One region of the Streptomyces sp. NBC_00775 genome, then DNA from elsewhere that is predicted to be linked to it. Evidence: riboswitches for the same ligand, from Rfam matches in the RefSeq annotation. Region 1 holds a riboswitch; each other region holds the start of a gene.
The links. A riboswitch is a leader RNA that binds a small molecule or an ion and turns the genes downstream of it on or off. The one in region 1 is predicted to bind cyclic di-AMP.

Region 1 (9,705 bases):
GGGCGAAGGCCTATCTCTGGCCGACCGTTCTCGTCGGCGCGGGCGTCGCTCTGGTCTGGCGCCAGGCGGACAACGCGCGGCGGGCCCGCTGGGTGGAGGTCGGCCGCCGCCGCCGTACGATCACGCTGCTGCGTTCCGCCGCGGGCGTGCTGCTGGTCACCGCGGGCGTCTCCGGGATATTCGTCCTCCAGGGCTCCGCCGCCCACCTCGGCTCCGTCCTGCAGGCGGCGCTCGCCGTGCTCGTCGGCATAGCGCTCCTCGCCGGCCCCTACCTCGTCCGCATGACCCAGGACCTCTCCGAGGAGCGCCTCATGCGTATCCGCGCCCAGGAGCGGGCCGAGGTCGCCGCCCATGTCCACGACTCCGTGCTGCACACCCTGACCCTGATCCAGCGCAACGCGGACAATGGCAACGAGGTACGGCGGCTGGCCCGAGCCCAGGAGCGCGACCTGCGCGCCTGGCTCTACAAGCCGGAGGGCACGGGCAAGGACGAGGCCGACGAGCCCGACACCCTCGCCGAGGCCGTCCGGCGGCATGCGGCCGAGGTCGAGGACAAGCACGGTGTCCCCCTCGAGGTCGTCATCGTCGGCGACTGCCCGCTCGACGAGGGCCTGACCGCACAGATGCAGGCCGCGCGGGAAGCGATGGTGAACGCGGCCAAGTACGGTGGCGAGGGCGGCGCCGTACAGGTCTTCGCCGAAGTCGAGGGCAGGACGGTCTTCGTGTCCGTCCGCGACCGCGGCCCCGGCTTCGACTTCGACGCGATACCCGCCGACCGCATGGGCGTTAGAGAATCGATCATCGGCCGCATGGAGCGCAACGGCGGCACGGCGCGACTGCGCGCGGTGCCGGACGGCGGCACGGAGGTCGAGCTGGAGATGGAGAGGGCGGAGAAGACGTCATGAGCGATGCGAACGGGCCTGTGGAGTCCGGCAGTTCTGCTGAGGAGACCCCTTCGGCCGCCGCATCCGGAGAGGCCGCGGGCGCGGCCGATCCGGCCGGCGCCGGGGGCGGGCGTCGGGTGCGCGTCGTGCTCGTCGACGACCACCGGATGTTCCGTACGGGCGTGCAGGCCGAGATCGGGCAGACCGAGCGGACCGGCGTCGAGGTGATCGGCGAGGCCGCCGACGTCGACCAGGCGGTCACGGTCATCACGGCCACCCGGCCCGAGGTCGTCCTGCTCGACGTCCATCTGCCGGGCGGCGGCGGTGTCGAAGTGCTGCGCCGCTGTGCCCCGTTGATGGCCGACGCCGAGCAGCCGGTCCGCTTCCTCGCGCTGTCCGTGTCGGACGCGGCGGAGGACGTCATCGGGGTGATCCGCGGCGGCGCCCGGGGGTACGTCACCAAGACGATCACCGGCACGGACCTCGTGGACTCCGTCTTCCGTGTCCAGGACGGCGACGCGGTTTTCTCGCCCCGCCTCGCCGGGTTCGTCCTGGACGCGTTCGCCTCGACCGACGCCCCGCCCGTCGACGAGGACCTCGACCGCCTCACCCAGCGCGAGCGCGAGGTACTGCGCCTCATCGCCCGCGGGTACGCGTACAAGGAGATCGCCAAGCAACTGTTCATCTCCGTCAAGACGGTGGAGTCCCATGTCTCCGCGGTCCTCAGGAAGCTCCAGCTCTCGAACCGGCACGAGCTGACCCGCTGGGCCACGGCACGACGGCTCGTCTAGTCGCTCACACCACCCGAGTGGCCCCCGCGAACGGCATCTCGTCGATCGGCGCCACGCGTACCGGCGCCGTCGGGTTGGGGGCGTGGATCATCATGCCGTTGCCCACGTAGATGCCGACGTGGCTGATGCCGGAGTAGAAGAACACCAGGTCGCCCGGGAGGAGTTCGGAGCGCGAGACACGGCGTCCGGCATTGATCTGGGCGTAGGTCGTCCGGGGCAGCGAGATGCCCGCCGAGCGGTACGCGGCCTGGGCGAGGCCTGAGCAGTCGAAGGCGTCGGGGCCCGTGGCGCCCCAGACATAGGGGCTGCCGAGCTTCGCGTAGGCGTAGGAAACGGCCGCTGCCGCACGGGAGTTGGCGGCCGCGACGGTACCGGACGACGACACCGGGTCCAGGTCCCGGGCCGACGAGCGCGAGGCGCGCTGCCCAGCGCCGTCGATGCCACCGGCCTCCCCCAGCCGCGCGCGCTGATCGGGGCTGAGCTGGGACAACAGCAGCCGTGCCGCGTCGAGTTTCCCGTTGATCGTCTTCTTGTGCCGCTTCAGCTCGGCCTGCCGCGACTTGAGCGAGGCGAGTTCCACGTGTGCGGCGCCGCGCAACTGCTCGATCTCCCGCAGCTGTTTGCGTACGCGGCCCACGGCCGCCGCCTGCCGGCTGCCCGCCCGCTCGGCGAACGCGGCCCCGTCCAGGTACTGGTCGGGATCGTCGGAGAGCGCGAGCTGCAGTGCGGGGTCGAGGCCGCCGCTGCGGTACTGCGCCGCCGCTATCGAACCCAGGGCGTCCCGCGCCGAGTTGAGCCGGTCCTCCCTGCGCGCGGCCTCGTCGCGCAGCGTGTTCAGCCGCTCCTCCGCCTTGTCGGCCTTCTCCTTGGCACCGTTGTACTTCTCGGTGGCGACCTCCGCCTCCTCGTACAACTTGTCGACCTTGGCCTTCACCTGCGCCGGAGACAGCTGCGGATCGGCGTGCCCGGTCCCGTCGAAGCCGGTCGCCGTCGCCGCGCCCGCGAGGGCGATCGTGGCGGCTGTGCGGGCCGTGTTTCCGCCGAGCGAGCGCGGTCTGGGCTTGCGGTGCGCTGCCACGAGGGCCACATCCTTCGGTACGACCGCGAGGGGAGCGCGGTCAGCGGTGACGCGTCCGGCGGCGGCCCACACAGGGGGAGCGGGCCACCGCCGGACCTTCTCGGCGGTGGTGGCCGGCTGCCGCCCCTGGCCCGGGCGGCGGTGGGGAGCCGGTCACCTGGTGGAGGACGCTAAACCTGGGAGTGAGGCGTGGGTAACGCCATGTGCGGAACTGTCGCCACTGGATCGCCCAGTGACCGTATGTGACCGTGATCACCGCCTGGCGCCGCCGACTTCACGCAGTGCGATGACCGATGCGGCGAATCCGGGAAAACCGGGGTTGCCCGGGTGCTAGGGGTTACAAGGGGTGGGCCGGTGACAAGAGGGACTTGGGCGTCCGATTAGGCTCCGGCCTCATGGACGTACTCATCCATCTCTTCGTCGGCCTGCACATCATCGGCATCGCCTCGCTTCTCGGCGGCTTTCTCACCCAGATGAAGGCGATGGGCCAGGGCACCGCCCGCTTCGTTCCCGCGATGCTGCATGGCGCGCTGACCATGCTGGTCACGGGCGTCGTACTGGTCGGCCTCAACCAGGCCGACGACAACACGGTCAACACCATCAAGATCGGCGTGAAGCTGGCCCTGCTGATCGTGATCCTCGGGCTCGTCTATGTGAAGCGGGACGACGAGAAGGTGGACAAGGGCCTCTTCGGGCTCGTCGGGCTGCTGACCACCGCGAACATCTTCATCGCGGTGCTCTGGACCTGACGGCCGCGGCGGAGGACCGCACGGCTCCCGCCGCGACGGCCAGCCACGCCGCCACCGCGATCCACAGCAGCACCTGCCCCGGCCCCTTGAGCCAGGGGATGTAGAGGGCGGTCGCGACCGACAGGGCCGCCACCGCCGTCATCCCCATCGGGAAGACGGACGCCCAGCGCCGTACGTCGTACTGGGGTCTACGCCACACCAGCTCAGCGACGGCGAGGACGCAGTACCAGGCGAGGCCGAGCACCAGCAGCGCGACGGTCACGGCGCGCAGGACGCCCTGGTCGTCGTTGTTCCACAGGTACGGGTTCACGTGGTGCGCGGCGATGAGCTTGGCCCCGGCCAGCGCCGAGATGGCGAGCGCGCCGCCGGCGACCCAGTGGTCCCCGGCGCCCCAGGCCACCTCGCGGAGGTCGAAGTGGGCGAGCGCCACCCCGTAGAGGGCGATCCCGAGCCAGAACAGCACCAGTGCGGCATGCGCGAGCAACTCCGCGTCCACGGCCGCGGCGAGCGTGGCGCCCAGCACCGCGAGCCCCTGCGTGGCCACGCACACGAGGAACACGCCTCCCGGCATACGGCGCTTCCAGTGCCGTACGACGCGGAAGAGCAGCACCGGCCAGAGCACGGCCGACAGTGCGAGCAGGGCCTCGGCCGGCCCCTGCCACCCCAGTGCGGACAGCCCCGTACCGAGCACGGTGGTCGCCGCGACGGCGGTGAGCCCGGCCGGTGTGCCCGCCTCCTCCACCCACCGCTCCCGCTCCCGCGCCAGCCGGACGACGAAGTCCGCGGCGAGCGCGAGCCAGCCGGCGGACGCCAGGGCCAGCGCGATACGGGACAGGGTCTCGTAGCCGGTCAGATGCAGCCCGACCGACATGACGCCGGTGGCCATGACGGCGGCACCGGCGGCGGGCGGTCGCTGGGCCCACCAGGTGCGGAGCGGGGAGACGGCTGCTGGCATGGGGCCGATGCTAGGGATCTTCGGGCCGGTTGCCCGCGGGCCACGCGCGCGCGTGGCGGATGACAAGCCTCACGCGCGCGTGCACCGCAAAAACGCCTTACGCCGGACGCACCACGCTGTGGATGATCGAGGTCCCGCCGTAGTAGATCGACTCCTCGCGGACGTACGCACCCGGCTTCGGCGCGTGGATCATCATGCCGTTGCCGATGTAGAGACCCACGTGGCTGACGTCGTCGTAGAAGAAGACCAGGTCACCGGGCTGGGCGTCGGAGAGGGAGACCGTCGTGCCCGCGTTCACCTGGTCGGTCGTGACGCGCGGCAGTGTGACGCCGGCGGCCTTCCAGGCGGCCTGGGTGAGTCCGGAGCAGTCGTACGAGCCCGGGCCCGTCGCGCCCCAGACATACGGCTTGCCGATCTGGGCGCGGGCGAAGGCGATGGCCTTGGCGGCCTTGGTGGCGTACGAGGAGTCCGTGGTGGTCGAGCTCGACGACGACTCCTGCTGGGCCGCCTTCGCAGCCGCCGCCTTCTGCGCGGCCGCCTGCTGCTGTGCCAGCTCGGCCGCCTTGCGGTCGGCCTCCTCCTGCTTCTTCTTCTCGATCGCCGCGAGCCGCGCCTTCTCCTCGGCGGTCAGGTCCGAGAGCAGTTCGCGGGCCGCGGAGAGCTTCTTCTGGACGTCTGCCTTGGACGTCTTGAGCGCGCTCTGCGAGGTGGTCAGCGTCTGCAGGCTCTTGGAGGCCTCCGCGCGCTTCTTCGTCGTGGCGGCCTGCTCCGTGATGTAGTCGTCGACGGCCGCCTTCTGGCGGGTGGTCAGGCGGCTCATCAGCTGGGTCTGGTCGAAGTAGTCCTGCGGGTCGTCGGCGAGCAGGAGGGTCGCGGTGTCGGGGGCGGCGGCCCCGGTGCGGTACTGCGCCGCCGCGAACGAACCCAGCTCCTCGCGCGAGGTGTTGAGCTTCTCGGTGCGCTTGGCGACGTCGTCGAGGAGGCTGTCGACCTTCTTGCGCTGCTTGGAGGTCTTCTCCTTCGCCGCGTTGTACTTCTCGGTGGCCGTCTCGGCCTGGTGGTAAAGGTCGTTGACCTTCTTCTCGACTTCTTCGAGGCTCGGCCTCGGCTCGGCCGAGGGCGCGGCGTTCGCCGTCTGGGAGAGCAGGGCCACCGAGGTGAGCGCCGCCGTCGCCAGGGCGGCGGGGGTCCGTATGCCTGCTACGCGCGTACCCGTAGGACGCGGTGTGCGATGCGACGCCAAGAGAGGCGACTCCTTCCGTCATCCGCCTACCGAGTTAGCTGTCGGGTTCGGGCGGGTGGTTCCGGAAGGTTTGCCCTACGGTCCTTGCCCCACAAGGCAGGTGGACCGATTCACCCCAAGGTCGGTTGGGTCCCCGGCTCCGGCTGCCGCGAGGGCGCGCCGAACTCGGCGGAGGCCGCACGGCCCGGCGATGTTCGCCGGTGCGGGTCGAGCGGCCTGCCCGGCACGCTAGCCAACTCGTGTGGCCCGTGTGAAGGTTGATGTGCGATATGCCCGATACATTTTCGTGACCTTTGCCCTGGGCGTCACCCCGCGCGGTCAATCCGGAATGATCTATGGCGACTTGTCAGGAGTAGTGACGTCCGCCCCGCTCCGGGCGTTAGTTTCCGGTCGGTCACGATCGGATGCCGCGTCGGCTCTCGCGCGACAGCGGGCAGCCGTACGCCGCCGAAGCCGGGCTGCCTGGCAAGGCGGCGACCGTCACCGACCGTCACCGAACGTGACGGAACGGTTCTGGGGGGGGTGGGAGGGTGCCGGCGGCCGGCACCGGAAGATCCTGGGTTCCTGAGCCGCGTCACGACTTCCGGTCGAGTTTTCAGGGTGGCGGCGGGCTGTCAGTGGGGCGGCCTAGACTCGGAGAGCGATGAGCAGCCTCTTTGATGACAGCTTCCTGGCGGACCTCAAGCCCTCACGGGCCCACGAGGAAGAGCCCCCGCCGCCGCCCGAGGACGATCACGTGCCGGAGCCCGTTCCGGACGATCTGTTCGGCGGGAAGTTCGACGTGCCGCCGGACCGGGACGCGTACTACCGCGACGGCGCGCCCCGGCCCGCCGTGGACGCGGCGGCGCTGCTGGACGGGCTGAACGAGAACCAGCGGGCGGCCGTGGCGCACTCCGGCTCCCCGCTGCTCATCGTGGCCGGCGCGGGCTCCGGCAAGACCCGTGTGCTCACGCACCGGATCGCGTATCTGCTGGCCGAGCGCAATGTCCACCCCGGCCAGATCCTCGCGATCACCTTCACCAACAAGGCCGCGGGCGAGATGAAGGAGCGCGTCGAGCACCTCGTCGGCCCGCGCGCGGGTGCGATGTGGGTGATGACCTTCCACAGCGCGTGTGTGCGGATCCTGCGCCGCGAGAGCAAGAAGCTCGGCTTCACCTCCTCGTTCTCGATCTACGACGCCGCCGACAGCAAGCGCCTGATGGCCCTGGTCTGCCGCGACCTGGACCTCGACCCCAAGCGGTTCCCGCCGAAGTCGTTCAGCGCCAAGATCTCGAACCTGAAGAACGAGCTGATCGACGAGGAGGACTTCGCGGGCCAGGCCGCCGACGGCTTCGAGAAGACCCTCGCTCAGGCCTACGCGATGTACCAGTCGCGGCTGCGCGAGGCCAACGCGCTCGACTTCGACGACCTGATCATGACGACGGTCAATCTGCTGCGCGCCTTCCCGGACGTCGCCGAGCACTACCGCCGCCGCTTCCGCCACGTCATGGTCGACGAGTACCAGGACACCAACCACGCGCAGTACGCCCTGGTCAGGGAGCTGGTGGGGCCCGCCGACAGCGACCCCGGCGAGCTGTGCGTCGTGGGCGACGCCGACCAGTCGATCTACGCCTTCCGCGGCGCGACCATCCGCAACATCCTCCAGTTCGAGGAGGACTACTCGGACGCGACGACGATCCTGCTGGAGCAGAACTACCGCTCCACGCAGACGATCCTGTCCGCCGCCAACGCGGTCATCGAGCGCAACGAGTCCCGCCGCCCCAAGAACCTGTGGACCAACGCCGGCGCCGGTTCGAACATCACGGGCTATGTCGCCGACACCGAGCACGACGAGGCACAGTTCGTCGCCGACGAGATAGACCGTCTCACCGACGCGGGCGAGGCCAAGGCGGGCGACGTCGCCGTCTTCTACCGTACGAACGCGCAGTCCCGTGTCTTCGAAGAGATCTTCATCCGCGTCGGCCTGCCCTACAAGGTCGTCGGCGGTGTCCGCTTCTACGAGCGCAAGGAGGTTCGGGACGTCCTCGCGTATCTGCGCGTGCTGTCGAACCCGGAGGACTCCGTCCCGCTGCGCCGCATCCTCAACGTCCCCAAACGCGGCATCGGCGAGCGCGCCGAAGCGATGATCGACGCGCTGTCGCAGCGCGAGAAGATCAGCTTCGCGCAGGCCCTGCGCCGCGTCGACGAGGCGTACGGGATGGCGGCGCGCTCGACGAACGCCGTCAAGCGGTTCAACACGCTCATGGAGGACCTCCGTACGATCGTGGAATCGGGCGCCGGCCCGGCCACCGTGCTGGAGGCGGTCCTCGAACGCACCGGCTATCTCGCCGAGTTGCAGGCCTCGACCGACCCGCAGGACGAGACCCGTATCGAGAACCTCCAGGAACTCGCCGCCGTGGCCCTGGAGTTCGAGCAGGAGTCCGGCGAGGGCGAGGCAGCGGGCGAGGCCGCGGCGCCCGGCGGGCTCTCCGCGTTCCTGGAGCGGGTCGCGCTCGTCGCCGACTCCGACCAGATCCCGGACGAGGAGGACGGCAACGGCGTCATCACCCTGATGACCCTGCACACCGCCAAGGGCCTCGAATTCCCCGTGGTCTTCCTGACCGGCATGGAGGACGGCGTCTTCCCGCACATGCGTGCGCTGGGACAGGCCAAGGAACTGGAGGAGGAGCGGCGCCTGGCGTACGTCGGCATCACGCGCGCGCGGGAACGGCTGTATCTCACCCGGTCGTCCATGCGCAGCGCGTGGGGGCAGCCCTCGTACAACCCGCCGTCACGCTTCCTGGAGGAGATCCCGGAGGCCCACCTGGACTGGAAGCGCACGGGTGCCATGGCTCCCGTGTCGTCGGGTCCGGCCTCGGGCATCGCGGCGTCCCTGTCGTCCTCGCGCTCGCGGTCCGCCGCCTCGGGGGCCTCCGGGTTCGCGACGCGCCGCGGTGCCTCCGAGAAGCCGGTGGTCTCGCTGGCGGTCGGGGACCGCGTCACACACGACCAGTTCGGCCTCGGAACCGTCGTCGGCGTGAAGGGGACGGGCGCGAACGCGGAGGCGACGGTCGACTTCGGGGAGCCGAAGCCGAAGCGGCTGCTGCTGCGGTACGCGCCGGTGGAGAAGCTGTAGGGCGGTAGGCGTGGGCGGGGCCCGGCAGTTGTTACGCCGGGTCCCAGGCGCGGGCGATGACCCCGGTTGTCATGCCGGGGGTTGTCACGTCGCGGGGGTGGTTACGTCGGGTCCAAGCCGTGGCTGCGCAGCCACGGCAGCGGGTCGATCGCCGAGCCGCCGGCCGGGCGGACCTCGAAGTGCAGGTGCGGGCCGGTGGAGTTGCCGGAGTTCCCGGAGAAGGCGATGGGGTCACCGGCCTTGACGGTCGTGCCCGACGCGACCTTGTAGCTGGAGAGGTGGCAGTACCAGGTCTCCGTGCCGTCCTTGGCGGTGACGATCGCCATGTTCCCGTACGCACTGTTCCACTGCGTGCGGACGGTCCCGTCGGTCGCGGACATCACCGTCGTACCGTACGAGACCGGGAAGTCGATGCCCGTGTGCACGGACATCCAGTTGACGCCCGCCTGGCCGAAGTAGGCGCTGAGCCCCTTCTGCGTGACCGGCAGCGCGAACTTCGGCCGCAGCCGCTCCTTGCGGGCGGCTTCCGCCGCCGCCTTCTGCCTCTCGGATTCCTGCTGGGCCTTGAGGTCGATACGTTCCTGCGTCCGGCTGGCCCGGTCGGCGAAGTCGTCGGCGCCCGCGGAGAGACTCTGCAGCTGGGTGTCCAACTTGTTGTTGGCGGCGGACGGTTTCACCGAGGTCGTGTCGGCCGCGCTGGCCGAGGTGTCCTTGCTGTCGCTTCCGCCGATGCTGCCGACGGAGGCCGCGGCGATCCCCGCGACGCCCATCACACAGGCCGAGGGCACGGCGACGGTCAGCAGAGCGGAACGTTTCGCGGGAGTACGGCGACGGGAGCGGGACGCGGACCGCGATGCGGCGCGCTGGGCCGGGATGACCTCTTCCATGTC
Region 2 (9,705 bases), 3.0 Mb from region 1:
CGGGGAGCAGCTGAAGTCCCGGCTGGCGGCCCTCGTGGACAAGTACGAGCTGCTCAGTGACGTACGCGGCCGGGGCCTGATGATCGGCATCGAGTTCGGGCGGCCCACCTCACTGAAGCTGCGCAGCCGCTGGACGATGCTGCAGGCCGCACGCAAGGGCCTGTTCGCGCAGATGGTGGTCGTACCGCTGCTGCAACGGCACCGCATCCTCACCCAGGTCTCCGGCGACCACCTGGAGGTGATCAAGCTGATCCCGCCGCTGATCATCGGCGAGCGGGACGTGGACCGCTTCGTCGAGGCCTTCACCGCGGTGATGGACGACGCGCACAACGGGGGCGGGCTGATGTGGGACTTCGGGAAGACCCTCGTGAAGCAGGCGGTGGCGAACCGCTGAGCGAATTTTTGCCTCTGGGGCAAGAAAATTGCCCCAGAGGCAAGCGTCGGGCTCAATGAACACATGAGCCCTGCCGAGCCGGGGGCGGTCGAAGAGCCGTCCGTCGAGCTTCCCGCCGTCGCACCACAACTGCGTGAGCTGCGCCGCCGCGCCTCCCTGACCCTGGAGGCCGCCTCCCGTGCCGCCGGGCTCTCGCCCGCCCACCTCTCCCGTCTGGAGACCGGGCAGCGCCAGCCGTCGTTGCCCATGCTGCTCGCGCTGGCCCGTATCTACGGTACGACGGTCTCCGAACTGCTGGGTGAGACGGTCGCCGACCGGGACGCGATCGTGCGCGCCGCCGACATGGACCCGACCCCCGCGGGCGGCTGGACCTACTGGCAGGCGGGCGCGCCCGGTCGCGGCATGCAGGCGCTGCGCGTACACGTTCCCTACGGCTCGCAGGGCGACATCGTGCGCGTCCACCCCGGCGAGGAGTGGCTGTACGTCCTCCAGGGGCGGCTGCGGCTGCGCCTCGGGGACACCGCGCACCAGCTCGCGCCGGGCGACAGCGCGCACTTCGACTCACTCACCCCGCACCGCATCGCCGCCGCCGATCGCGGCGGTGCGGAGCTCCTGTTCGTCCACACCCTGCTGCAGAGCCCCACCGCCGCGCTGTGCCTCGGCCCGGCGACGGGGCACCCGACCTCGGGAGAGACGTCATGACCGAACCCACGGAACCTGGCACGCGACGGTCCATGGAGGAGCGGTTCCCCCGCTCCCTCTGGGTGCGACTGATCATCTACATCGCTGTCGGCCACCTCTTCGCGGCCTTCATCTTCCTGCTGTTCACGCTGGGCGCGCACAACCAGTAGATCCCTCTCGGGCAGTGGATCCCCTTCGGAGCCGGCTCAGTCCAGCAGCCGCTCGCGCAGCCGTTCCCGCAGCTCCGGGGTGATCCGCAGCGCCCGCTCCAGGTAGGGGTCGACCCCGCCCCAGGTCTCCTCGATCGTCTCGAAGGCCGCCGTCAGGTACTCGGCGCGCGCGTCGAACAGCGGGCTCAGCAGCTCCATGACCTCGGGGGAGTACGCGGAGGCGGAGCTGCCGTTGCGATGCACCTTGTAGCGGCGGTGCTTCGCGTTCGACTCCAGGTAGTCGGCCACGATCGCGTCGCGCTCGACGCCGACGGCGAGGAGCGTCACGGCTATCGACAGGCCCGCGCGGTCCTTGCCCGCCGCACAGTGCATCAGCGCCGGCACGCTGTCCTCGGCCATCGCGTGCAGCACCTGGGAGTGCTCGGCCGTGCGCTCCTTGATGATCGTGCGGTACGAGGTGATCATGCGGTTCGCGGCCTTGCCGTCCGCGAGGATCGAGCGGAGCTGGTCGATCTCGCCGTCGCGGACCATCTTCCAGAACTCGGAGCCGTCGGCCGGGTCGGTCAGCGGAAGATTCATGTTCCGCACGCCCGGCAGCTCGACGTCCGGGCCTTCCAGCTTCTGGTCGGAGGCATTGCGGAAGTCGAAGATCGTGTGCAGGCCCAGGGAGGAGAGGAACGCGGCGTCCTCCTCGGTGGCGTGCGCCAGGTGGCCGCTGCGGAACAGCTGCCCGTGCTTCACCCGCCGACCGTCCGTGGTGGGCAGGCCGCCCACGTCCCGGAAGTTGCGCACTCCTGCCAGCTCGGGCTCGGTCGACGGGACCTGCTGCGTCACTGGGGCTCCTCCCCTTCGGCCGTCGGCGCTGCTCGGCGTTGCCTGCCGACGGAGGTTGCGCTCTCGACGATACGACATGGGTTCCTGGGGCAATGAGTTGTCCACAGGCGTTGCCTCCAGGGCGCCGAGCCCATGATGATGTTGGGGCCTGATCGCACCTGTTCGAATCTGTGGGGGACTGATGATCGAGGTCGGCACGGACGGTCGTACCTGGCTTCTTTCGGGGCCGACGAGCAGCTACGCGCTACGGCTCACCGACCTCGACGAGCTGCTGCATCTGCACTGGGGCCCACGGATCGCGCTCGCCGACGCCGAGGCATTCGCCGCCCTGCCCGCGCCGCAGTACTGGCCCTTCGAGTCCCCGCTCGACGGGCGCGAGGAATACCCGGTCGAGGGCGGCCCCCGCTTCGTCCGCCCCGCCCTCTCCGTGCGGACGGACGAGCGGCGCGGCACCGAGTGGCGCTTCGAGGAGCACGAGGCGGACGGCGACGAGCTGCGGCTGCGCTTCTCGGACGCCGGGCTCGGCATCACCCTGCACTACCGGATGCGCGGCGATGTCGTCGAACGCTGGGTGACCCTCGCCAACCAGGGCCCCGCCCTGGAGCTGCTGCGCGCCGACTCCGCGACCTGGACACTGCCCGAGCGCGACGGCTGGCGGCTGTCCCAGCTGCACGGGCGCTGGGCTGCCGAGTCCCGGCTCGTGCGTTCCCCCCTCACCTACGGTGAGAAGGTCATCGGCAGCCGGCGCGGACACACCGGTCACCAGCACCTGCCCTGGGTCGCCCTCGACAGCGAGGCGACCGAGGAGAGCGGCGAGGTGTACGGGTGCGCGCTCGGCTGGTCCGGCTCGTGGCGGATCGCCGTGGCCCAGCTCCCCGACGCGCGCGTACAGATCTCCGGCGGCGCAGGGTACGACGATTCCGGGCTGCTGCGACTGGAGCCGGGGGAGTCGTTCACCACCCCCGTCTTCGCCGGACTGTGGAGCGACGGCGGCTTCGGCGGGGCGAGCCGGGCCTGGCACGCGTACCAGCGCGCGTACGTCATCCCGGACGCGGACCAGGACCGGCCGGTGCTGTTCAACTCCTGGGAGGCCACCACCTTCGACATCTCCGAGGACCAGCAGGGGGTGCTGGCGCGGCGGGCCGCCGCGATGGGCGTCGAGCTCTTCGTGGTCGACGACGGCTGGTTCGGGACGCGGACCAGCGACCGGGCCGGGCTCGGCGACTGGACCCCCAACCCGGACCGCTTTCCGGCGGGGCTCAAGCCGCTCGGCGACTACGTGCACGCGCTCGGGATGCAGTTCGGCATCTGGGTCGAGCCGGAGATGGTCAATCCGGACAGCGAGCTGTACCGCGCCCACCCGGACTGGGTGCAGTTCCAGCCGGGGCGAACCAGGACGGAGTACCGCAATCAGCTCGTACTGAACCTCGCCCGCCCGGACGTCCAGGAGTACCTGTGGGGGCAGCTCGACGGCCTGCTCTCCAGTGCGCCGATCGACTATGTGAAGTGGGACTTCAACCGTTGCTTCACGGACGCCGGCTGGCCCGGCGAGCGCTACCCGCAGAAGCTGTGGGTCGAGCACGTGGAGGCCCTGTACGCCCTTCTCGACCGGTTGCGGGCCGCGCACCCCAAGGTCGCCTTCGAGTCGTGCTCGGGCGGTGGCGGCCGCATCGACCTCGGCGTCATGGCGCGTACGGACCAGGTGTGGACCTCCGACAACACCGACCCGCTCGACCGGCTCGCCATCCAGCACGGCTTCGGTCAGATCCACCCGGCCCGGATCATGGCCGCCTGGGTCACGGACAGCCCGAACACGCAGCTCAATGGGCGGGTCAGCTCGCTGCGCTTCCGCTTTGTGAGCGCCATGGCCGGGGTGCTCGGCGTCGGCGGAGACCTGGCCGAGTGGAGCGAGGAGGAGCTCGCCGAGGCGCGGGACTGGGTGGATCTCTACAAGGAGATCCGGCCCGTCGTCCAGCGCGGCGACCTCTACCGGCTGCGGCCCCCGGAGGGCGGGCTGAGTGCGGTGCAGTACGTCCACGGCGACGAGACCGTCGTCCTCGCCTGGCTCCAGGCCCAGCGGTACGGCGAGCCGGTCGCCCCGCTGCGGCTGCGCGGGCTCGACCCGACACAAGCGTATGAGTGCCGCGAAACGGGCGAAGTGCACCGAGGTGCGGTGCTGCTGCATCACGGGGTGCGGACGGGGCTGCGCGGGGATCTCGATGCGGCAGTTATCCGGCTGCGTCGCATGTGACTGTTCTGTCCGAATTAGGGGCTTCATTCCAACTGGCCCTGGAATAAAGCATCGTGGGCCGAGGTGCGTGAGCAGCGTCATATTCGTGACGATGTGTTGCGACCCCTATTTCGCAACATGCCCGAATTCCCGGGCGGGTTGCGGGGCCGGAAAGATCGTCGATCCACGGAGGGTGACCGGAATTCCGGCGTGGATCAAGAAGGGCGGACGCGCAGAAAAGGCACATGGTTGTCGCCGCGCTCTCATCTCGCCTACGTTCGGCCCCAATCCGGACGGACGCCCAATCCTGCCGCCGCCCGGAACCCGCACACTCACCCGCACACGGCAGGAGCGGGGGACCCACAGGTTCCGTGCCTGTTCCGGTCTCCGGAACGGCTAGGGGTACAGCCGCGCACCAGCGCGGCCGGGCATCTCCAGTCCGCACCCGACAGCTCACCCCGCAGGCGCCGGAGAGGAACTCGTCATGCCCGCGAAGGGTAAGCACCGCCGTCCCAAGTCCCAGCGTTTCACCCGCTCGATCGCCGTGGCCGGAACCGGCGGCGCCGCGCTCGCGCTGCCTCTGATGGGGGCCACCGGCGCCCATGCCGCGACCCCGACGGCCACCGTCGCGAAGGCCGCCGAGAAGGCCGCGGAAAAGACCGCCACCGCCGCTCCCGCGGCCGCCAAGAAGGCGGCCGGGACGAAGACCTACGCGGTGAAGGCCGGCGACTGGCTCTCGAAGATCGCCGACGAGCAGAACGTGAGCGGCGGCTGGAAGAAGCTCTACTCCGACAACCGCTCGGCCGTCGGCAGCGACCCGTCGCTGATCCACCCCGGTCTGAAGCTGACGATCGGCAAGAAGGCCGCGTCCGGCAGCGTCACCCGGTCGTCCGCCAAGACGACGCCTTCGTCCACCAAGTCGACGACGTCGGCCGCGGACACCGCCACGGCCACCACGGCCGCCAACACCGCCTCCACCAGCAGCAGTTCCGGCTACACCCTGCCGGTCGAGGGCGCCACCGTCGGCACCGGCTACAAGGTGGCGGGCAGCATGTGGTCCAGCGGCTACCACACCGGCGTGGACTTCGTGGTCCCGACCGGCACCACGATCAAGGCCATCGCCGCGGGCACCGTCGTCTCGGCCGGCTGGGGCGGCGCGTACGGCAACCAGGTCGTCATCCAGCACGCCGACGGCCAGTACTCCCAGTACGCCCACATGTCCGCGCTCTCCGTCTCGGCGGGCCAGACGGTGACCGCGGGCCAGCAGATCGGCCTCTCCGGCGCGACCGGCAACGTCACCGGACCGCACCTGCACTTCGAGATCCGCACCACCCCGAACTACGGCTCGGACGTGGACCCGGTCGCGTACCTGCGCTCGCACGGTGTCGCCGTCGGCTGACGCCTTCCCCCTGCCGCCCCCCAAGGCGGACCACGTGCCTCCAGGGCGCGACACCCTGCCCCCCACGGCAGACTCCGTGCCCCCCAAGGCACGACCCCTGCTCCCCACAGCAGGACTCCCTGCTCCCCAAGGCAGGACAGCAGCCAAAGGCCGGACCCCACGATCCCCGGGGTTCGGCCTTTGGTCTTTCGTGAGCGATTCATGATCGGCACATTGCGGTCCTGTGGCATGCCTGCACGAGGTATCGACAGGCGTGCGACAGTGGCCCCACAGTGATCTCCGCAAGCGCTTTCTATGCCTTCGGAGGTCCCCGTGCCCGGCGTCTACCGACGCACCGTCATCAAGGGCGCCGCAGCCGCGGCCGCCACCGCTCCGTTCTCCTGGGCGCTCTCCCGAAGCGCCGCCGCCGCGCCGCCGGCCGGGGGCGACACCGCACTGCGCTGGCTGGAGGGCACGGCGCCCGACACCCACGCGGGCACCGTCTGGGGCGTGCCCTGGTCCCGCGGCACCCACCAGCCCGGCCAGACGTTCCGGCTGGCCACCGCCTCCGGCGACGAGGTGCCCGTGCAGAGCTGGGTCACCGGCCACTGGCCCGACGGCTCGGTGAAGTGGACCGCGCACGCCATCGCGCCGGGCGCGCCCAAGGCCGAGACGTACACACTCTCCGCGGGTACCCCGGCCGCTCCCTCGCAGCAGCTGAGAGTCACCCGCTCCGGCGGCCGGATCGAGGTGTCGACCGGTGTCATCACGGTGGCCTTCGGCGCGAAGGGCTCCGACACCGTCGTACGCAGTGTCCGACGCGGCGCGGCCGAGATCGCCCGGGACGGACGGCTGGTCGCCCTGCGCCAGGGTTCGCTGCGCGACGGCGTCGCGACGGAGGACTTCACGGGCCGGATCGAGAGGGCCGAGGTCGAGCAGGACGGGCCGGTCCGCGCCGTCATCCGGGTCGAGGGCAGGCACCGGCACGGCGGCCGGGGCTGGCTGCCCTTCGTGCTGCGCTTCTCCTTCCACGCCGGCGCCGAGTCCTTCCGGCTGGTGCACTCCTTCGTCTGGGACGGCGAGCAGGAGCCGGGCAAGGCGGACGGCGACTTCCTGCGAGGCCTCGGTGTCCGCTTCTCCGTGCCGCTGAGCGATCAGCCGTACGACCGCCACATCCGCCTCGCAGACTCCGGCGGGGGTCTCTTCAGCGAGGCGGTCCAGGGCGTCACAGGACTGCGCAGGGATCCCGGCGAGGCGGTGCGCACCGCGCAGATCGCCGGCGAGAAGCTGCCCGACACCTCGACCTGGGACACCCGCGTGTCGAGCCGCCTCGCGTACATCCCGCGGTGGGGCGACTTCACGCTCACCCAGCCGACGGCCGACGGCTATGTGATCCGCAAGCGCACCAAGGACGGACACGGCTGGATCCAGGCCGCGGCCGGACGGCGGGCCGGTGGCTTCGGCCATGTCGGTGGCCCGAGCGGCGGACTCTCCTTCGGGCTGCGGGACTTCTGGCAACGGCACCCCACGCAGCTCGACATCAGGGGCGCCGCCACGGACACGGCCGAGGTCACCCTCTGGCTCTACTCGCCCGAGGCACAACCGCTCGACCTGCGCTTCTACCACGACGGCCTCGGCCAGGACACATACGAGAAGCAGGCCGAGGGCCTGGAGATCACATACGAGGACTACGAGCCGGGCTTCGGGACCCCGTACGGGATCGCCCGGACCAGTGAACTGACCTTCTGGGCCCACGAGTCGACCCCGAGCGCGGCGGATCTCGCGGCGCAGGCCGCCGCCGTCGCCACCCCGCCGCTGCTCACCGCCACCCCCGAACGCCTGCACTCCGCGGGGATCTTCGGCGACTGGGCGCCGGTCGACCGCTCGAACGCGGCCCGCGAGGTCATCGAGGACCACCTCGACGACCTCTTCGCCTACTACCGCGACCAGCGCGAGGACCGCCGCTGGTACGGCTTCCTCGACTACGGCGACGTGCAGCACACCTACGACAACGACCGGCACGTCTGGCGCTACGACGTCGGCGGTTTCGCCTGGGACAACTCCGAGCTGGGCACCGACCTGTGGCTCTGGTACCACTTCCTGCGCACCGGCTCCGCCGAGGTGTTCCGCTTCGCGGAGGCCATGACGCGGCACACCGGTGAGGTCGACGTGTACCACCTGGGGAAGCGGGCCGGGCTCGGCACCCGGCACGGGGTGCAGCACTACGCGGACAGTGCCAAGCAGGTCCGTATCTCCACGGCCGCCAACCGCCGCTTCTACTACTTCCTCACGGGCGACGAGCGCACCGGCGACCTGCTGCGCGAACTCGTCGACGTGGAGCTGACGTTCCTGGAGGTCGACCCGCAGCGCAAGGTCCGTAACGACGGCTACGCGCCCGGCGACCGGCACGCCCTGTCCGTCGGATTCGGCACCGACTGGGGCGGGTTGTCGGCGGCCTGGCTCACCGAGTGGGAGCGACGCGGCCCGCACGCGGACAAGGCCCGTACGAAACTGGTGAACTCCCTGCGGACGATCGCCGCCCAGCCCAACGGCTTCTTCACCGGCACCGGTCTTCTCGACGCCGACACCGGCGAGTTCGCGGTCACGACGGACAAGGCGGTGAACGTCTCGCATCTGTCCGCCGTCTTCGGACTCGTCGAGACCAACAGCGAGATCGTGTCGCTGCTCGGCGACGACGAGCCCGAATTCGCCGCCGCCTGGCTGGACTACGCGCAGTACTACAACGCCACGAACGCCGAGAAGACCGCGCTGACCGGCTCGACCTGGAAGTCCGCGCTGCCCGCCGCGCACTCCCGGATCACGGCCTACGCGGCACGGCACAAGGACGATCCGACGCTCGCCAAGCGCGCGTGGAACGAGTTCTACACCGGCACCGACACGTACTTCCCGTCCAACGACTGGTCGCGCGTGACCATCAGGACCCCGGCCGTGCTCCGTACCACCGAGGAGATTCCCTGGATCTCCACCAACTCCTCGGCGCAGTGGGCCCTCGCGGCGATCCAGAACCTGGCGCTCATCGGCGATCGGATCCCGTCATGAGTCGTACGTTCCTGATCGGGGCGGTGACGGCCGGTGTGCTGTGCGCGCTGACTCCTGCGGTGTCCGCATCGCCCGTCTCTGTGTCTGGCACGTCGAACGTCGTACGCCCCGATGACCGGCGTCTTGCCTACGAAGGGCACTGGGGGAGGACGGCGACGTCCGCGACGACCGTCAACTCCGGCTCGCGGCTGCGCTTACGCTTCACCGGCGGCACCCTGCACGCCCTCTTCGACGTCTCGTCGATCACCGTGCCGGCACAGATCTATGTGTCGGTGGACGGTGGGCCGAAGCGGCTGTACGCCGTCGACCGGGACGACCTCGACATCGCCCTGCCGGGCCGGGGGACGCACACCGCCGAGATCTCCGTGAAGGACGTCTCCTCGCGGGCCAACCGCTGGACTCCGCCTCTGGAGACCGGAGTCGTCCTCACCGGATTGCGGCTGGACGAGGGCGCGCGCCTGCTTCCCCAACACGCCCTGCCAGGGCCCCGGTTGGCCTTCTACGGCGACTCCATCACCCAAGGCGTCATGGCGCTGTGCGAGGTGAACACCTCCGACTGCGCCGACGGCACGGCCGCCTATCCGACCCTGGTCGCCGACGATCTGCACGCCTCCCTCACCCAGGTCGGCTTCGGCAGACAGGGCGTCCTCCGGACCGGCAACGGGGGAGTCCCGGCCGCCGGGGACGCGTACGGCTGGAACTACGCGGATTCCAGGGCGGATTCGGACCGCCGCGCCGATGTGATCGTCGTGAACCAGGGGACGAACGACGCGGCGTACGGCACGGAGGAGTTCCGGGCCGCCTATCGGGCGTACCTGGACCGGCTGCGGTCGGCCGCCCCGCACGCCCGCATCCTCGCGCTGCGCCCCTTCGGCGGTGAGCACGCCGACGACATCGCCGCCGTCGTCCGTGAACTCGCCGACCCGCACGCCGAGTTCGTCGACACCACGGGCTGGAT
Region 3 (9,705 bases), 1.6 Mb from region 1:
GCGCACGCGCGCGCCGGTGACGCCCAGGCGGCCGGCGCCGCCCTGAAGGCCGCCGAGGGCTGGCTGGAGCGGGCCCGGGACGGCGACAACGACCCGTCCTGGCTCGGCTTCTACTCGTACGACCGTTTCGCCGCCGACGCGGCCGAGTGCTACCGCGACCTGAAGGCGCCACGCCAGGTGCGCCGCTTCACCGAGCAGGCGCTGTCGAAGCCGACGGAGGAGTTCGTACGCTCCCACGGGCTGCGACTCGTGGTGTCGGCGGTCGCCGAGCTGGAGTCGGGCAACCTCGACGCGGCGTGCGCGCAGGGCGTACGGGCGGTGGAGGTCGCGGGGCGCATCTCCTCCGCGCGCACCACCGAGTACGTGAAGGATCTCCTGCACCGGCTGGAGCCGTACGGCGACGAACCGCGCGTGGCCGAACTGCGGGAGCGCGCACGGCCGCTGCTCATGGCCCCCGCGTAGGCGCTCCGCTTGGGGCAGGATCCCTCGCGTCTGCCGGGTTCCTGTGGGTTCGGGGCCGCGGGTGGTCTGTGGCTGGTCGCGCCCACGCGGCGGAGCCGCATGATGTCAGCGCCCCGCGCCCCTTTCGGGGCTCGGCCCGCCTCCCCCGGGTTTGAGGGCATTGTCAGTGGCGCAGTGCACTATCGAAGCCGGGAGGTGGTGCAGGTGCGGCCGGGGATCGCTTACGACTGTGACGTGCTGGTGATCGGTGGCGGGATCGTCGGTCTGTCGACGGCGTATGCCATCACGCGCGCGGCGCCGGGCACCCGGGTCACGGTGCTGGAGAAGGAGCGGGGGCCCGCCCGGCACCAGACGGGGCGCAACAGCGGGGTGATCCACAGCGGGATCTACTACCGCCCGGACTCCCTGAAGGCGCGGTACGCGGTGCGGGGCGCCGCCGAGATGGTCAAGTTCTGCGCGGAGTACGGCATCGCGCACGCCGTCACCGGCAAGCTGATCGTCGCCACGGACAAGGCGGAGCTGCCCCGGCTGCACGGCCTGGTCCAGCGCGGCCGGGAGAACGGCATTCCGGTACGGGAACTGGGCCCGGCCCAGATAGCGGAGTACGAGCCGGAGGTACGCGGGCTCGCCGCCATCCACGTCGGCACCACGGGGATCTGCGACTACGTCGCGGTGGCCCGGCAGCTCGCCGAGTCCTCCGGGGCCGAGATCCGGTACGGGACGGCTGTCGTCCGCGTCGACCAGCGCCCCGGCGTCGGCGCCGCCGTCCGTACGGCCGACGGGGCGGTCGTCCGCGCGCGCGTGCTGGTCAATTGCGCGGGGCTGCACTGCGACGAGATCGCCCGGCTCGCCGGGGACGACCCCGGCATGCGGATCGTGCCCTTCCGCGGCGAGTACTACACGCTGGCGCGGCCCGAGCTGGTGCACGGACTGGTCTATCCCGTGCCCGACCCGGCCTTCCCCTTCCTCGGAGTGCACCTCACCCGGGGCATCGACGGACACGTCCACATCGGGCCGAACGCGGTGCCCGCGCTCGCCCGGGAGGGGTACGGGTGGGGTGTCGTCCGGCCCCGGGAGCTGGGCGCGACCCTGGCCTGGCCCGGTTCCTGGCGGATAGCCCGGCGGCACTGGCGGTACGGGGCCGGGGAGCTGCGGCGTTCACTGTCGAAGCCGGCATTCACCGATGCGGTGCGGCGGTTGCTGCCCGCGGTGACTCCGGACGACCTTGTCCCCGCCCCTGCCGGGGTGCGGGCCCAGGCCGTCCTGCGCGACGGGACCCTGGTGGACGACTTCCTGATCCGGGAGGGCCCCCGGACCGTGCACGTACTGAACGCTCCCTCCCCTGCGGCTACGGCTTCGCTGCCGATCGGGAGAGAGGTCGCACGGAGGGCACTGGCTACGTTGGCGGCGGCGTGAGGGGTTGTTCTCGCCCCCGCCGCCCCTACCCGTCCCATCCCTGGGGGCTGCGCCCCCAGACCCCCCTAAAAGATTGCGCAGTTCCCCGCGCCCCTTTTAGGGGCGCGGGGAACTGCGCAATCTTTTGCACCAGCCCCCACCCACCCGCACCCGACACACAACCCACGGGGCCGAAGGGGCGGAGCCCCTGGGGATGGGACGGGTAGGGGCGGCGGGGGCGAGAAACCCTTGGGGCCTGCACCCCCCGTCCCACCCCTCCCCGCCCCGTAAAATCGACCCCACTGTGTCTGACTCCCTTAACTCCCCCGAAGAGCCCGCACCGGCCACCACCGAAGGCTCCCCGCACCACGCCCGCGCCAAGGGCGAGCCCCGTTTCCCGGACGGGCCGAAGGCCGACCCCGCGGGGTCGCACTTCGATCGGCGGATCCGGAGTTTCCAGCCGCGGCGGAGCCGGGTGACGGCCGGGCAGGCGGATGCGTTGCAGCGGCTGTGGCCCAAGTGGGGTCTGGACATCGACGGGCAGCGGACGATCGATCTCGCGGAACTGTTCGGGTCCGACCTCCCCGTCGTGCTGGAGATCGGCTTCGGCATGGGCGAGGCCACCGCGCAGATGGCGGCCGAGGACCCGGAGACCGGAATCCTCGCGGTGGACGTGCACACCCCGGGGCAGGGCAACCTGCTGAATCTCGCCGACCGGAACGGACTGTCCAACATCCGGGTCGGCAACGGCGACGCGATCATCCTGCTCACGAAGATGCTCCCGCCGGAGTCCCTGAACGGTCTGCGCGTGTACTTCCCCGACCCCTGGCCCAAGAAGCGGCACCACAAGCGGCGGCTGATCCAGCCGGAGTTCCTCAGCCTCGTCGCGACCCGCCTCAGACCGGGCGCCCTCGTGCACTGCGCGACCGACTGGGAGCCGTACGCCGAACAGATGCTCGAAGTGCTGAGTGCGCACCCGGACTTCGAGAACACCCAGCCCGACGGCGGTTACGCGCCACGTCCCGAGTTCCGGCCGCTGACCCGTTTCGAGGGCCAGGGACTGGACAAGGGTCATGTGGTGAACGACCTCCTGTTCCGGCGCGTACAGCACCTCGTACACCACCAGGACCAGCAGTCCAGCGGCGTCTGAAGCCCCGCGCACGGCACCAGGCACCGTCGCGGGCTGCGCCCCTGTCTCGTTAGGGTCAATGCCGTGGCCACCTGTCCCCCGTACTCGACGCACCCCAGCGGTCCCGCCGGCGGTGCGCTGCGGCACGCGCGCTGGTGGCAGCGGAAGCCGGTGCGCTACGGCGCGCTGATAGCGCTGCTCGCGATATCGGGGCTCGTGATCCTGGCCCTCGTCCGCGAACAGACCGGCACCGAGGGCTTTCTGGTGGGCCTCGGCCTCGCCGTGTTCCCCGTGCCGCTGCTCGTCGCCGCCTTCCGGTGGCTGGACCGGGTCGAGCCCGGGCCCTGGCGGAACCTGCTCTTCGCCTTCGCCTGGGGCGCCTGCGCGGCCGCGCTGATAGCGATCGTCGCCAACAGCTTCGCGACCAGATGGATAGCGACGGCGACCGCCGACCCGTCCAGCGCCGACACCCTCGGCGCGACCGTCATAGCGCCGATCGTCGAGGAGTCCGCGAAGGCCGCCGCCGTGCTGCTGGTCTTCCTCTTCCGCAGACGGGACTTCACCGGCATCGTCGACGGTGTCGTCATAGCCGGGGTCACCGCCACCGGCTTCGCGTTCACCGAGAACATCCTCTACCTCGGCACCGCCTTCGGCACCGACCAGCTCAGCGGCGAGCGCGGGCTCGCGTCCGTGACCGCCGCGACCTTCTTCGTCCGCGTGGTGATGTCGCCCTTCGCGCACCCGCTGTTCACCGTGCTGACCGGCATCGGCTTCGGCATCGCGGCCATGTCCGCCGAACGCCGGCATCTGCGCCGCGTACTGCTGCCGCTGGGCGGGCTGCTGCTCGCCATGGGCATGCACTCCGCCTGGAACAGCTCGTCGAGCTTCGGGGAGTACGGGTTCTTCGCGGTGTACGCCGCGTTCATGGTGCCCGCGTTCGGGCTGCTGACCTGGCTGGCCATCTGGTCACGGCAGCGGGAGCTGCGCACCGTGCGCGCGGAACTGCCCGCGTATGCCCTCGCCGGGTGGCTGACCGCGCCGGAGCCGTACGTACTGGGGTCGATGCGGGCGCGGCGGCTCGCCCGTGAGTGGGCGGGACATCACTTCGGGAAGGCCGCGGGGCGCTCGGTCGCGGAGTACGAGGCGTACGCGACCTCGTTGGCGTTTCTCCGTCATCGGGGGCGCCGGGGGCGTGCGGGGGCCGACTTCGTCGTACGGGAGCGCGAGTTGCTGGACGAGCTGTGGCGCCGCCGGGACATCGCCCGGCCGGCCCTGGCGTACGCGGCCCGGGCGACGGCTCCGGTGGTCCCGGTGCCCCCGCCGTGGCCCGTACACGGCTACGCGTACACCTACGGCCAGCCCTACACCCAGCCCTACGGACCTGCGACCCCGTATCCCGCGTACAACCCCTACCGCTCGTAGGGTTCTCGCCCCCGCCGCCCCTGCCCGTCCCATCCCCCAGGGGCTGCGCCCCTTCGACGCCGGGGGTTGTGTTTCGTCTGCGGGCCGGTGGGGGTTACTCGCGCAGTTCCCCGCGCCCCTAAAAGGGGCGCGGGGAACTGCGCAATCTTTTAAGCGGGGGTCTGGGGGCGCAGCCCCCAGGGATGGAAAAGCCGGGGGTTACGCCGAGGCCTCCGTCAGCTTCCCGAGGTCGCCGTCCGTCAGGACCAGGTCCGCCACCCCCAGCAGCGCCGGCAGCTGCTCCACCGTCCGAGCCGAAGCGATCGGCGCCGCGACCGTCGGCTGAGCGGCCAGCCACGCCAGGGCGACCGTGGCCACCGGGACCTCGTGGGCCTGGGCGACCTCGTCGAGGGCTGTCAGGACCCGGACACCACGCTCGGAGTCGAGGTGACGGCCCGCGCCCGCGGAGCGAGGCGAGTCGACCGTCGCGCCCGGGCGGTACTTGCCGGTGAGGAAGCCGGAGGCGAGCGCGAAGTACGGGACGGCGGCGAGGCCGGTGCGGGAGGCGACCTCCTGGAGCGGGCCCTCGTAGGTGTCGCGCGAGACGAGGTTGTAGTGCGGCTGGAGGGCGACGTACCGCGCGAGGCCCTCGCGGTCGGAGAACTCCACGGACTCCTGGAGCCGCTCGGGCGAGATGTTGGAGGCGGCGATGTGGCGCACCTTGCCGGCCTTCACGAGTTCGTCGAGCGCACCGATGATCTCCTCGACCGGCACCTCCGGCTGGTCGAAGTGCGTGTAGTAGAGGTCGATGTGGTCGGTGTCCAGGCGGCGCAGGGACGCCTCGGCCGCGGCCTTGATGTTGGCGCCGGACAGCCCCGGGAACTCGGGGTGCTGGCTGACCTTGGTGGCGACCACGACGTCGGAGCGGTTCCCGCGCGCCTTGAGCCACTTGCCGATGATGGTCTCGGACTCGCCGCCCTTGTTGCCCTCGGCCCACGACGAGTACGAGTCGGCGGTGTCCACGAAGTTGCCGCCGGCGGCCGCGTACGCGTCGAGCACGGCGAAGGACTGCGCCTCGTCGGCGGTCCAGCCGAAGACGTTGCCGCCGAGAGAGAGCGGGAAGACCTCGAGGTCGGACGAGCCAAGCTTGCGGAGAGAAGTCATGATCAGCTTCAACGCCCGCACCGGATGGCTGTATTCCGCACAGACCGGATCGGACCGGACCGGCAGCCCTGACGTCGGGGGGTTGTCGTCAGGACCGCCGGGAATCAGGAGAGAACTACGCCGGCCTCAGGTGGTGGAGAAGCCGATCTCAGGTGTTGGAGAAGCCGGCCTCAGTGGTGGCGAAGCCGGTCTCAGGGTCCGGAGAAGCCGATCTCAGGGGTTGAGGCCCTTGCTGCGCAGCCACGCCATCGGGTCGACCGCGGTGGCGGCGCCGTTGAGGTGGACCTCCAGGTGCAGGTGCGGCCCGGTGACATTGCCCGTCGCGCCCACGCGCCCGATGACGTCACCCGTGGCGACCTTCTGCCCCACGCTGACGCTGATCGACGACTGGTGGCAGAACCACAGCTCCGTACCGTCGTCGAGGGTGAGGATCGTGCGGTAGCCGTACGCGCCCGCCCAGCCCGCCTCGGTGACGGTGCCGCTGTGGATCGCCTTGATCAGCGTGCCGGTGGGCGCGGCGAAGTCGAGGCCGGTGTGGTAGCCGGAGGACCACATGGAGCCGGCGTCGCCGAAGCGCCCGGTCAGCGTGTACGAGGAGGTGGGCAGCGAGTAGCTCTTGGCGAGCTCGGCGAGACGCTTGGCCTCGGCGGCCTGCTTGGCTTCCTCGTCCGCCTTCTTCTTGGCGGCGGCGGCCTTGGCCTCGGCGTCGTCCTGCTGCTTGGCGGCGAGCGCGACGGCCTGCTTCGCGGCGGCGGCCTCGGCGGCCTGCTGGGCCGCGCTGTCGACCTGGTCCTGCTGCGACTCGGCCTGCTGGATGATGCGGGCGCGCAGCGCCTCACCCGCGTCGGTGCTGCCCTGCGCGGTGTCGGCGCTGGTCAGGCCGGCGCTGGTGAGCGGGGTGGAAGAGCCCTTGGGCGTAGCGGAATCGCCGTCGGATATCAGGGCCTTGGCCGAGTCGGTGACCGACGACAGGTCGGGCAGCGAGATCGACACCGGCGGCTTGCCGGGCGCCGCGGTGGCCATGCCACCCGCGCCCACGGCGGCTATGACGCCGACGCCGAGAACCGTGGAGCTGCGGGCGAGTCCCCCACCGCGCTGCTTGCTGACGCGGTGCCGGCCGCGAACGGGACGGACGGAATCCTCAGTGGGGTTCCACTCCTCCCAAGGCCCCTCGTCGTTGCCGTAGGCGTAGCCGAAGGGCTGTGTGTCGTTCGGCGCGAACGAGGTTGGCTGGGCAGGCCGGTTGGACGCCACGTGGGCGCACTCCTTTCCTTCCTTCTCGCCTACCGGGTTAGCTGACGGGTTCGGAGCAGGAAGGTCTCCTACGCGCGTATACCTGTCGTGTTCCCACGACGGAATACGCTCGATTCACCCCAAGTTGGTGGTTCCCCGGTTCCCTTGCGGGATTCGGCGCGTGCGCACGGAGCCATCTCTTGTGACGGCTGGGACGACCGCGCTGCGTTATCGAACGTTAATAGACCCGGGTACCGGATTCCAAGCTGTTCGGACTGATCGTTAACGCTTTTGGCCAGGACTTTGGGGTCACCACCGGCGTAAACCGGGCGAGTTGGCCACGTTCCATAAACGTCGATTCAGTTGACGGTGTGTCAGTTGTTATGCGGAGGGGCACTGCCCGATCACCCCTCGTGACAACGATCAAGAAAGCCCCTCGGCCGCCTCCCCCGGACGCCGTACGGCGAGCAGCGCCATGTCGTCCGTCAGGGCGCCGCCCGTGTGCCGGCGGACCTCCTCGGCGAGGGCGGTCAGCAGGGCGTCGGGCCCGGGGAAGGCGCGGCCGACGAGACGCGGGGCGGGATCGTAGAACTCCCCGCGCTTGTCGCGGGACTCGGACAGGCCATCGGTGTGGAGGAGCAGCGTGGCTCCCCTCGGGAATACGGCCGCCGTCGCCCGGTCGGGCCAGGTGCCCAACTCGCCCATGCCGAGCGGCAGCGCGGGATCCTCGGCGGCGAGCGCGACGAGCGTGCCGTCCGCGTGCAGGAGCAGCGGCGGGGGATGGCCGCGGTTGACGATCCGTACGACGTCCGCGTCGTGCGGGATCTCCGCGAGTACGGCCGTCGTGAACCCCTCGAAGACGTCCAGGCCGTCCCGCCGGGTCCCCTCGCGGGCCAGCGCCCGCTCAAGACGGCAGGCGACCGCCTCCAGCGTCGCCTCCTGCTCGGCCGCCTCCCGGAACGCCCCGATCACCACCGCTACGGCGGCCACCGCGCCCATCCCCTTCCCGCGTACGTCGCCCACCACCAGCCGTACGCCGTGCGGGGAGTCCTGCACCGCGTACAGGTCGCCGCCGATGAACGCGTCCGCCTGCGCCGCCTCGTACCGCGCCGCGACCTCCAGGCCGCCGATCCGCTCCTCGGGCTCCGGCAGCACCGCGCGCTGCACGGACTCGGCGATCTCCCGGACCGAGGCGAGCCGTTCGTCGCTGCGGCGGACGAGGATGTTGATGAGCACGGCCAGGACGGCGGCCGTGGCCACGGTGGCCGCTTCGGTGACCGAGTCGACGTTCAGGACGATGTCGAGCTTGAGGTGGACCGCGAGGACGGCGGCGAGGGTGAGGATGCCGGTGAGGACGGTGCCCAGCAGTGAGTACAGAGGCGCGGCCACGAGGGGGGCGGCGGTGAAGAGGGGGGCCGCGGTGAAGTCCGACGGGGTGACGTAGTCGTAGACGGCTCCGACGGCGATGAGCAGTGCGGGGAGTGTCCGGACGAAGGCCCGTGCGTACGAGATCCTGCGGCGGGACGGGTCCGTCGGGACGGGGGTGGCTCCCGGGACGGCATCGGATACGGGTACGGGTACGGGGCTGTCGGTCCGCTGGCCGTCCGCTTGCTGCCCCACTCGTTCAGGGTTCATGGAGTGGGGGGCGGGGGCGAGCGGTGTGGCCCGACCGGGGGATGTGGGACGCGGGACGCGGGACGCGGGTCCTCATACACCAAGGGCCGGAACTCGTGAATCCGAGTTCCGGCCCTTGGCCTTCAGTAGCGGGGACAGGATTTGAACCTGCGACCTCTGGGTTATGAGCCCAGCGAGCTACCGAGCTGCTCCACCCCGCGTCGTTGAAACCAGTGTACGCCATCCGCGGGACCCTCAGCACACACGTTTCCCAGCAGCGGTTTCTCGCCCCCGCCGCCCCTACCCGTCCCATCCCTGGGGGCTGCGCCCCCAGACCCCCCTAAAAGATTGCGCAGTTCCCCGCGCCCCTTTTAGGGGCGCGGGGAACTGCGCAATCTTTTGGCCCAGCCCCCACCCACCCGCACCCGACGCACAACCGAACGGGGTCGAAGGGGCAGAGCCCCTGGAGGATGGGACGGGTAGGGGCGGCGGGGGCGAGAAACGGGGCTAGCCCAAGAGGTGGCGGTTGGGGGCGGTCGCGCGTTGCTCGTACTCCGGGAGTACGACGACGTCGGCACCCTCGGCCGCCAGCAGCGCGTTACCGTCGGCGCCGGCAACGAACGTGTCGGGCTCGCGCCAGGCGGTGACAACCCGCCGTACCCCCGCGTCGAGAATCAGGCGGGCGCACGGCGCGGGCCGGGAAGCGCGGCGGGCGCAGGGCTCCAGGCTGCTGTACACCGTGGCGGAGCCGAGACGCGGGTCGGCGGGGTCGATCTTGGCGAGCGCCGCCTCCTCGGCGTGGACCACGGAATCGTCACCCTCACGGGAGTGGCCCCGGGCCAGCTCGGTCCCGTCCGCGGCCACGACCACCGCCCCCACACTGAACGCGGTCTCCGAGGGCGGACACAACTCCGCCAGCTCACACGCGAGCCCCAGCCACTGCCGGTCCGCGGCGGAGGCGAGCCCCCCGACACCGGGCGCCGTGGGAACGTACCGGATGAGGACGACGTCCCCGACGGGCCGTGTTTCCACCAGCCGCATCCGCCCGGGGGGATACGCCCCGGGCCCGAACAGCCGCGGCGCGTCCACGTCCCCCACGAACAGCGGTGCGACGGCGAGCTGCAGCTCGTCGGCGAGCCCCTCCCGCATCAGCTGGGTGTGCACCCGCCCGCCCCCTTCGACCATGAGGCGCCGTACACCTCGTACGTCATGAAGGTGTTCGAGGAGGACGCGCCAGTCGAGCTCGGGCCCGGTCGACACCACCTCGACGCCGAGGCCGTGCAGGAGACCGGAGGCCTTCCCCGCGC

Region 2: linked by a shared signal. The riboswitch ahead of OIC96_RS05390 (LysM peptidoglycan-binding domain-containing M23 family metallopeptidase) and the one ahead of OIC96_RS18300 (C40 family peptidase) in region 1 are both predicted to bind cyclic di-AMP.
Region 3: linked by a shared signal. The riboswitch ahead of OIC96_RS25390 (M23 family metallopeptidase) and the one ahead of OIC96_RS18300 (C40 family peptidase) in region 1 are both predicted to bind cyclic di-AMP.

Annotation. Positions count from the first base shown of each region.
Region 1 is NZ_CP108938.1:4,128,722-4,138,426, reverse strand. It holds gene OIC96_RS18325 (ATP-binding protein) at 1-905, shown strand, start outside; gene OIC96_RS18320 (response regulator transcription factor) at 902-1,675, shown strand; gene OIC96_RS18315 (C40 family peptidase) at 1,680-2,753, opposite strand; gene OIC96_RS18310 (hypothetical protein) at 3,149-3,502, shown strand; gene OIC96_RS18305 (tellurite resistance/C4-dicarboxylate transporter family protein) at 3,480-4,457, opposite strand; gene OIC96_RS18300 (C40 family peptidase) at 4,555-5,700, opposite strand; cyclic di-AMP (ydaO/yuaA leader) riboswitch at 5,709-5,881, opposite strand; gene pcrA (DNA helicase PcrA) at 6,344-8,815, shown strand; gene OIC96_RS18290 (M23 family metallopeptidase) at 8,917-9,705, opposite strand, start outside.
Region 2 is NZ_CP108938.1:1,148,546-1,158,250, reverse strand. It holds gene OIC96_RS05415 (aspartate aminotransferase family protein) at 1-394, shown strand, start outside; gene OIC96_RS05410 (helix-turn-helix domain-containing protein) at 458-1,096, shown strand; gene OIC96_RS05405 (DUF6126 family protein) at 1,129-1,245, shown strand; gene OIC96_RS05400 (tyrosine-protein phosphatase) at 1,282-2,079, opposite strand; gene OIC96_RS05395 (alpha-galactosidase) at 2,261-4,330, shown strand; cyclic di-AMP (ydaO/yuaA leader) riboswitch at 4,637-4,789, shown strand; gene OIC96_RS05390 (LysM peptidoglycan-binding domain-containing M23 family metallopeptidase) at 4,794-5,708, shown strand; gene OIC96_RS05385 (exo-rhamnogalacturonan lyase family protein) at 6,003-8,747, shown strand; gene OIC96_RS05380 (GDSL-type esterase/lipase family protein) at 8,744-9,705, shown strand, end outside.
Region 3 is NZ_CP108938.1:5,692,028-5,701,732, reverse strand. It holds gene OIC96_RS25415 (MFS transporter) at 1-462, shown strand, start outside; gene lhgO (L-2-hydroxyglutarate oxidase) at 637-1,878, shown strand; gene trmB (tRNA (guanosine(46)-N7)-methyltransferase TrmB) at 2,162-3,007, shown strand; gene OIC96_RS25400 (PrsW family intramembrane metalloprotease) at 3,071-4,408, shown strand; gene OIC96_RS25395 (aldo/keto reductase) at 4,607-5,551, opposite strand; gene OIC96_RS25390 (M23 family metallopeptidase) at 5,765-6,805, opposite strand; cyclic di-AMP (ydaO/yuaA leader) riboswitch at 6,817-6,974, opposite strand; gene OIC96_RS25385 (PP2C family protein-serine/threonine phosphatase) at 7,208-8,419, opposite strand; tRNA gene OIC96_RS25380 (tRNA-Met) at 8,546-8,619, opposite strand; gene OIC96_RS25375 (dihydrofolate reductase family protein) at 8,906-9,705, opposite strand, start outside.